2 regions of the Herbaspirillum seropedicae genome follow, and region 1 is predicted to be linked to the other one. Evidence: predicted binding sites of a transcription regulator. Region 1 holds the regulator's gene; the other holds the start of a gene.
What was found. Region 1 encodes sigma-54, which starts transcription at its own class of promoters, with help from an activator protein. Its sites were predicted from a motif close to TGGCANGNAANCTGCTTT; they were not measured.

Region 1 (4,274 bases):
GTTCTCGGCGCCGCTGGCCTTGAGCAGCTGGATGGCCTTGCCGGAAAAGCCGCATTGCGGGAATTGCGCGGTGCCCTTCATGAACAGCACGACAGGGTTTTGGGTCACGGTTTCTTTGATCCAGGATTGGACGTCGCTCATGGCTATGCCTTTAAAAATGGGATTGCCGACATTATAGGGAAAAGCCGCCGCGTGCGTTGGAGTCGGACGGGCGACTTGTCTTGCGGTTGGTGAAATATTGTCTTCGGGAAATGCTTTGTATCAAAATCATTTTCCTGATCCGAAGGGCTGTGGAAAAGATAAGGTCGCCATCGGCGCCTTCAAGTCGAAGCCCACCGCGAAGCCCACCGACGAGGTAAATTATTTATATCCTATGCGGATTTTCTACCGGGCAATGATCGCCGGTGCGGGGACATGAATGAAAAAGGGCGCTTGCGCGCCCTTTGCTCATGAAAGCTTGAAGATCAAGGCATCATGCCGCGCCGGCGACCGCGTCGTCCGGGGCTTCTTCAGGCAGGCGCTTGGCCATGGAGTGATGTTCCTGCAACTTGTCCTTGTGCTTGATGACCTGGCGATCGAGCTTGTCGATCAGGGCATCGATGGCTGCATAGAGGTCGTGCGCAATGCTTTCCGCATGTAGATCCTTCCCCTTGATGTGGACGTTGATTTCCGCTTTTTGGCGCTTTTCCTTTTCTGTGAGTTTATCTACGCTCAGGATCACGCTGACGTCGATCACGTTGTCGAAATGGCGCTTGATACGGGCCAGCTTGCTTTGCACGTATTCCCGGATGGCGGGGGTCAGTTCGAGGTGGTGTCCACTGATGGTCAGATTCATACAAGACTCCTATCGTGAAGTCACTGGAGGTTCGTGCAATTCATCCTTGCTGCAGCTGTACCACGGGCACGGTCTTCGTGTCGGATGGCATGGGCATCAGCGGGATGCTTGCCGGAACACAGCAACGGTACTGCAGAAAAACTGAGGAAAAACTCAGAGGGACTTGCGGAGATTGACTGGCGGAATCTTCAACACTTCGCGGTATTTGGCGACTGTGCGTCGCGCGACCACCATGCCTTGTTCTGCCAGCATATCCGCAATCTTGCTATCGGATAATGGGGTCTGCGGGTTTTCGGCTCCTATCAACTGTTTGATCAGCGCCCGTATCGCGGTGGAGGAAGCTTCGCCTCCGGTTTCAGTTGCGACGTGGCTACCGAAGAAGTACTTCAACTCAAACATGCCATGCGGTGTGAGCATGTATTTCTGAGTTGTCACGCGAGAGATAGTGCTCTCGTGTAGACCCAGTGTATCAGCAATTTCACGTAGCACAAGGGGGCGCATGGCGACTGCCCCATGTGAAAAGAAGTTTCTTTGACGTTCCACAATGGCCTGCGCGACGCGCAAAATTGTATCGAAACGTTGCCGCATGTTCTTGATGAGCCACTTGGCTTCCTGCAACTGCGAGGATAGCGATCCTTCGCCCTTGGCCTGCTTGAGCGCGCTGGCGTACATGGCGTTGACGCGCAGCTTGGGCATGACCTCATGGTTGAGCATGACCTGCCAGCCGTTCTTTGTCTGTTTGACAATCACGTCCGGCACGACATAGTCGGAGGCATCGCGCGCGAATTCCGCGCCGGGGTGCGGACGGCACTGGCGGATCACGGCCTGCGCTTCACGCAGGTCTTCGTCATCGCAATCGAGCGCCTTCTTGATCTTGTTGAAGTCGCGCTGCGCAAACAGCGGCAGGTAATCTTCCACGATCTTCAGCGCCAGCCGGCGCGTGACGAAGGGCACCTTGGGCAGGCGGCGGATCTGCAGGGCCAGGCATTCGCCAGCGCTGCGCGCACCCACGCCCGCCGGGTCCAGGCTTTGCAGCAGCTTCAGCGAAATGGAGAGTTCTTCCAGGTCCACGCCCAACTCTTCGGGCAGGCGCGCGAGGATGTCTTCCAGCGGCTCTTCCAGATAGCCGCTGTCGTCCAGCGCATCGGTGAGCAGTTCCAGCAGGGCGCGGTCGCGCTGCGTGCGCGCCGTCACGCGGATCTGTTCCAGCAGATGTTCGCGCAGGGTGATTTCGTGCGCTTCCAGCTGGGGGCGGGCGTCTTCGTCATCGGGCGACTTGCCGCTGCGGGCCACATCGTCGAAGCTCCAGTCGGAGTCGCCGCTCACGCCCTCGGGGGCGGTGTCCTGGTACTCGAAACTGGATTCGCCATCGGCCGCTGCGGGAGCGGCTTCGCTGCTGGCCTCACTGCCGGTGGTCTCGCTCACGCCGCTCGAGGGGGCCGCCGAGACGGCGCCATCGGCCAGCAGGCGCACCGAATTGTCGAGCGCGTCGTCGAGGCGTTCCAGCAGGGGATTGTCGGTCAGTATCTGCTCCAGCTCCTGGTGCAATTCCAGCGTCGACAGTTGCAGCAGTCTGATCGACTGCTGCAATTGCGGCGTCAATGCGAGATGCTGCGAGGTACGTAACTGGAGCGACTGTTTCATCTTTCTTTCTGGAAGCGGCGTGGCCCGCTGGTTGCAATGCCGGTGTCCTGGTCGTTTGCGCCTGTGCCTGGGTTACATGCGGAAGTGCTCGCCCAGATAAACGCGGCGCACTGATTCGTTGGCGATGATCTCTTCCGGGTTGCCGCTGGCCAGCACGGTGCCCTGGTTGATGATGTAGGCGCGATCGCAGATGCCCAGGGTCTCGCGCACATTGTGGTCGGTGATGAGCACGCCGATGCCGCGTTCCTTGAGGAAGCGCACGATGCGCTGGATCTCGATCACGGCAATCGGGTCGATCCCGGCAAAGGGCTCGTCCAGCAGCACGAAGCGCGGATCGGTGGCCAGTGCGCGGGCGATCTCGACGCGCCGGCGTTCACCGCCCGACAGCGACAGGGCCTGGCTCTCGCGCAGCTTCTCGATCTGCAATTCGTGCAGCAGGTTGTTCAGGCGCCCTTCGATCTCGTCGCGGGAGAGCGGCTTGCCGTCTTCCTGGCGCAGTTCCAGCACGGCGCGGATATTGTCTTCCACGGTCAGCTTGCGAAATACCGACGCTTCCTGCGGCAGGTAGGACAAGCCCAGCGTGGCGCGCTTGTGGATGGCCAGGCGCGAGATGGGCTCTCCGTCCAGATCGATTTCGCCGCCATCGGAAGGCACCAGACCGACGATCATGTAGAACGAGGTCGTCTTGCCAGCGCCGTTGGGGCCGAGCAGGCCGACCACTTCGCCGCTGCGCACCTCCATGGAAACGTCGCGCACCACCTGGCGCGCCCCATAGCTTTTCTTCAGGCCGCGCACGACCAGCGAGCTTGCTGCCATCTTACTGATCCTTTCCGGGCTGGGTGGGCTGCGGGGTAGCAGGCTGGGCGGGCTGGCCCGGCTGCGCCGGCGGCGGATTGCGAGGCTGGATCACGGCCGTGATGCGGCCCGCGCCCGGCTTGCTCTGGCCGCTGGCAGTATTGTTGACCGAATAGAATTCGGCGCGGCTGTCGTAGGAGATGAACTCGCCATTGACTTCGTCGGTGATGCGCTTGCCATCCATGCGCTGGATATGGGCGCGCTGGAACAGCTTGGAGACTTCGGTCTGTTCCGAGTATTCGATGCGTTCGGCCTGGCCTTCGATCCACAGGTCGGGGCCGCCGTCACGCTTCTGGCGGAAGGTCGCCAGCGAGCCGGGGGCAGCGTAGAGCACGGCGTTTTCATAACCGTACTGGTCGGTGGTGAGCACCACGCGGCCGGCCTTGATGATGAGGGTGCCGCGGGTCATGACGACGTTGCCGGTGAAGGTCTTCACCTGGCGCACGTCATCGTAGACCATCTGGTCGGCTTCGATGTTGGTGGGCTTGGTGGTGTCGGCCTTCTCGGCGCGCGCCACGCCACTGAGGGCAGCCAGCATCAGCAACGGAAGTAGCAATGAGCGTTTCATAAAATCCTGTCTGGTCGGGTCTTGGCGTTATTGTTCTGACGGAATATCGGGGGGCGCGAATCAGTATGGTCAGCGTTTCTTCGGCGTCGGTTCGTAGTAGCCGCGCACATTGCCGAACAGCTGCACGACCTGGGTCGCATTGTTGGCCACCATGCCGACCCCGTTGAGGCGGGTCGTGCCCATGGTCATGGCCACCGGCTTGTCGGTCTTGACGATCTCGTCATCCGGCAACAGCAACAGGTAGTCCGAGACCACCTGCATCTGTTCGCGCCCCTTGTAGGGCGCGCGGATGGCGTTGGCGTTGCCGTACATGTGGATCTGGGTCTGCTCATCGGTGACGCGCGCGGTATCGGAATAGAGCTCCATGGGCGG
Region 2 (4,274 bases), 1.4 Mb from region 1:
AACGCGGCCTGCCACTGCTGAAGAAGGCCGTGGCGGCCGCCCCTGAGGCCATGGATATCCGCCTGCACCTGGCCCAGGCGCTGGTGAAGGCCGGCGACAAGAGCGGCGCCCGCAGCGAGCTGGAAAAGATCCTGGCCAGCCCCAAGGGCAGCGCCCAGAACGAGCAGGCGCGCGCTCTGCTGGCCCAGCTGTGAGCACGTCCATGGATATTCTTGCCGAGATCAGGACACTGCTGGGCGAATCCCTGGGACTGCAGCAGCGCTGCACCCAGTGGCAACGCGAGACGCCGCTGTTAGGCAGCGTGGCCGAGCTGGATTCGGCGGCAGTGATCCATATCGTGGCCTCGCTGGAGGAGCGCTTTGGCGTCTACCTGGACGACGACGACATCCAGGCCACCCATTTCGAGACCGTCGGTGCGCTCGCCGCGTTAGTCGAAGGCAAGCTGGCGCAATGAAACCGCTCGCCGCCGCGCCCTTGCCGTTCTACCTGAGCGCCGCGCACGGCGAGCGGCTGTGCCTGTACCACGCCCCCGCCGCCCATCGGCCTTGTCTTGGCGGGCTGGTCTATGTCGCCCCCTTTGCCGAGGAAATGAACCGCAGCCGTCGCATGGCCGCCCTGCAAGCCCAGGCGCTGGCGCAGCAGGGCGTGGGGGTCTTGCTGATCGACCTCTATGGTTGCGGCGACAGCGCTGGTGAACTGGCCGAGGCCAGCTGGGCGGTGTGGCGCGACGATATCGGCCTGGCCATCGACTGGCTGCAACAGCGCGTGCATGCGCCGGTCGGACTGTGGGGGCTGCGTCTGGGCGCCCTGCTGGCGCTGGAGGTGGCGCGCCTGCGCGCAGCCGACCTGGCGCTGCTGCTGTTGTGGAATCCGCTGGCCGATGCGCAGGCCTACATGACGCAGTTCCTGCGCCTGCAACTGGCCGCGGGCCTGGGCAGTGCATGCGGACAGCCGGCCAACAGCGTGGCCGCCCTGCGTGCGCAATTGCAGCAAGGCCAATTGCTGGAAGTGGGGGGCTATGAACTCAATGGCGCACTGGTGGCCAGCATCGATGGCCTGCAGGCTACTGCGCTGCCGCCGCCGGGACTGCCGCTGCACTGGCTGGAGCTGGTGCGCGACGCGGCGCTGCCGCTGGCCCCGGGCAGCGCCCGGCTGGCGCAGGCCTGGTCGCTCACGCCCCAGACAGTGACGGGGCCGGCCTTCTGGTCTACCCCGGAGGTGACTACCTGCCCCGCCCTGATCGAGGCCAGTTGCGCCTGGGTGCGAACCACGCTGGAGCATGCCCATGGCCTATGAAGAACGCGTCTGTCCGCTCCAGTGCCAGGGGCAGCAGCTGATGGGCATCCTGACCTTGCCCGAGACCGCACTCTCGCAGGCCACCGTGCGGCGGCCCGGCATTCTCATGCTGGTGGGCGGCGCACAGTATCGCGCCGGCAGCCATCGTCAATTCACCCTGCTGGCGCGCCATTTCGCGGCCGCCGGTTTTACGGTGCTGCGCATGGATTTCCGTGGGATGGGCGACAGCCAGGGCGAAGCGGCCGGCTTCGAAGGCGTAGCGGCGGACATCGACTGCGCTCTGGACGGCTTGCTCCAGGCCCAGCCCGGACTGGACGGCGTGGTGCTGTGGGGCTTGTGTGACGGCGCCTCGGCGGCGCTCTTGCATGCCAGCGCCGATGCGCGGGTGCGCGCCATGGTGCTGGTCAACCCCTGGGCGCGTACGGAGGCCGGCCAGGCCCAGGCCTATCTGAAGCATTATTACCGCGCGCGCCTGACCAGTCCTGACCTGTGGAACAAGATCCTGCGCGGGCAATTCAATGCGGTGGCAGCGCTGCGCTCTTTGCTCGGCCAGTGGCGCCGGGCCGCCAGCCCCCCTGCGGCCACCCCGGAGCTGCTGCCGATACGGCTGCAACAGGCTTATGAGCGCTTTCGCGGTCCGGTGCTGCTGATCCTGTCGGGCGCGGACCTGACCGCGCGCGAGTTTGCCGACCTGGCCACGCCGGGCAGCCGCTGGGAAGCGCTCTTGCTGGCCTCTCGCACCACCCGCATCGACCTGCCCGAGGCCAACCACACCTTTTCCACCCGCCTCTGGCGGGAACAGCTCGCGCAAGCTTGCCTGCGCTGGCTGACACGGCTGGAACGCTGACACCGCAGGCGCCAGCAAAAACGCCGTGCGCTGGTCAGGCGCACGGCGTCACGGCGATGAACTAGATGGATTAGGTGGACTAAGTGGCAAGCCAGGCTTCAGCCCTGGCGACGACGCCAGCTCATCACGCCCAGCAGCAGCAGGCCCAGGCCGAACAGGGCCAGGATGGCAGGCTCGGGCACCTGGTAGATGTAGCGCAGGTAGACCACGCCGCTGGCCGTGCCGTCGTAGCCGGTCAGCACGTTGCGGGCCAGCGAGCCGCTCTGCACGCCCAGTCCATCCACGCTGATGGTCACCTGATGGTTGGCGCCGATATAGCTGGCCAGCGAGGCCGGGGTGCCATTGAGCTGCACCGGAGCCACCTGATGATTGCTCAGCGAAGCCGTCGCGATGGTGCTCAGGCCGCTCGGGACCTTGCCGCGGAACGGCGTGGTGCTCAACTGGTTGACGCTTTGCAGGCCCAGGGGACCGGACACGGTAATGATGGAGGTAGCGAAGATCTGGCTGGGATTGCCGATGTTGCTGGCCTTGGAGCCCAGATTGAAGACCCGGTCATACAGGGTCTCGGACAAGCTGAATTTCATGACCACGCCGATCAGGCTGCCCAGCCCCAAGTTGAAGCCGTGGAAGCTCAAGGTGGTGTCGTCATCGATGGAGGCCAGATTGAAGGCCGCGCTCTGCCAGTTGGTATTGAGGATCGCACCGGCCTGGGCGGGTGCATGCAAGGACATAGCGACGCAAGCCAGAATGGCGGCGACGATGGAGAAAATCTGCTTTTTCATACCCACTCCTCTGATTGTGCCGGGATGACAGAAAGTTGTTGTCAATCCCACCATAGCAAGGACCGGGCCAGAAAAAAATGATAGAAAAAACAAGTACTTAGCAAGCAGCCCCAAGGCAGGTGTAAAGAAAACCGGCACCCACTCCCGCCCCCTCCCCAAAAGCGACAAGGGCGCTACCGGTTCGGCAGCGCCCTTGTCCAGGAGCCGTGCGCCCCTTGCGGGCGCTGGCGGCCTGATCCTCAGGAAGACTTGCGGCGACGCAGTTGGGTCAGCGCCAGCAGGCCCAAGGCGAACAGGGCCATGGAGGCGGGTTCCGGCACCTGGTAGATGTATTGCAGGTAGACCATGCCGTTGGCGCTGGCCGAGTAGCCATTCATCACGTTGGGCGGCAGGGAGCCGGACTGGCTGCCTTCGCCATCGACATTGATGGTCACGCTGTTCTGGCCTCCGATATAGGCGGCCAGCGAGGCGGGGGTGCCGTTCACGGTCACCGGGCCGGACTGGATGCCGGTCACGGTGTTGCTGATGCTCTTGCTGCCGAAGCTGCCCAGCGAGGGCGCAGCCGGGACCACGCCAGCGAATTGCGGGGTGGTGGTCAACTGGTTCACGGTGGAAAGGCCCAGGGGACCGGTGGCGGTAATGGTCGAGGTCGCAAAGACCGGGCGCGGATTGCCCACGGTGACCGCGTGGGTGTTGAAGTTGTAGATGGTGTCGGTGAGGGTTTCATCCATGATGAACTTGACCGTCACGCCGATCAGCTTGCCCAGGGAGGCATTGAAGCCATTGAACTGGACGGTGGCGCTGGCATCGATGGTGGGCAGGTCGAACGCGGCTTGCTGCCAAGCCGATGTCACCGTGGTCAGGGTCGCGTGGGCCGGAGCGGCGGCCATGAAGCTGGCTGCGGCAGCAAAAGAAACCAGCAGGGAAGAAAACTTTTTCATGATAGATTTAATAATAAAAAAAGTGTTGGGCGCCACAACACTAAGCAATCGGCATGCCAACAATTAAATATCATTAAAATCAATGGCTTATGAAATTTTCAAGGGGAAAATGATGGGTCTGTGTCAAGAATTCCGGCAGCTGCGCGGCTCCCTGTTGCTACTGGCCTGGATGACCTTGCCCGGCCTGCCCCCGGCACAGGCCGCCAGCGCTGATACGATCCCCAGCTTGCCCTCGGTACGCATCGAAAATACCGCCCGGACCGAGCAAAAGGAGGTCGCCCTCACCTTCGGCCAGGTCTTCAAGCCTGGCGACTTCAAGCGTGACAGCACCGTCAGGCTCAAGCTTGCGGACGGCCAGGACCTGCCCCTGCAACTGGACATCAAGGCTAGGCATGCCGATGGCTCGGT

Region 2: ACP92_RS13800 (choice-of-anchor E domain-containing protein) is a predicted target of sigma-54. The motif match lies at 2,978-2,995, and genes of this name have one in related genera.

Annotation. Positions count from the first base shown of each region.
Region 1 covers NZ_CP011930.1:4,552,013-4,556,286, reverse strand. Annotated here, with positions in the region: gene grxD (Grx4 family monothiol glutaredoxin) at 1-141, opposite strand, end outside; gene hpf (ribosome hibernation-promoting factor, HPF/YfiA family) at 473-835, opposite strand; gene ACP92_RS19805 (RNA polymerase factor sigma-54) at 989-2,479, opposite strand; gene lptB (LPS export ABC transporter ATP-binding protein) at 2,552-3,295, opposite strand; gene lptA (lipopolysaccharide transport periplasmic protein LptA) at 3,297-3,902, opposite strand; gene lptC (LPS export ABC transporter periplasmic protein LptC) at 3,972-4,274, opposite strand, start outside.
Region 2 covers NZ_CP011930.1:3,147,356-3,151,629, forward strand. Annotated here, with positions in the region: gene prsT (XrtA/PEP-CTERM system TPR-repeat protein PrsT) at 1-194, shown strand, start outside; gene ACP92_RS13785 (acyl carrier protein) at 203-454, shown strand; gene ACP92_RS13790 (hydrolase 2, exosortase A system-associated) at 451-1,296, shown strand; gene ACP92_RS13795 (hydrolase 1, exosortase A system-associated) at 1,286-2,143, shown strand; gene ACP92_RS13800 (choice-of-anchor E domain-containing protein) at 2,242-2,925, opposite strand; gene ACP92_RS13805 (choice-of-anchor E domain-containing protein) at 3,165-3,866, opposite strand; gene ACP92_RS13810 (RIFT barrel domain-containing protein) at 3,976-4,274, shown strand, end outside.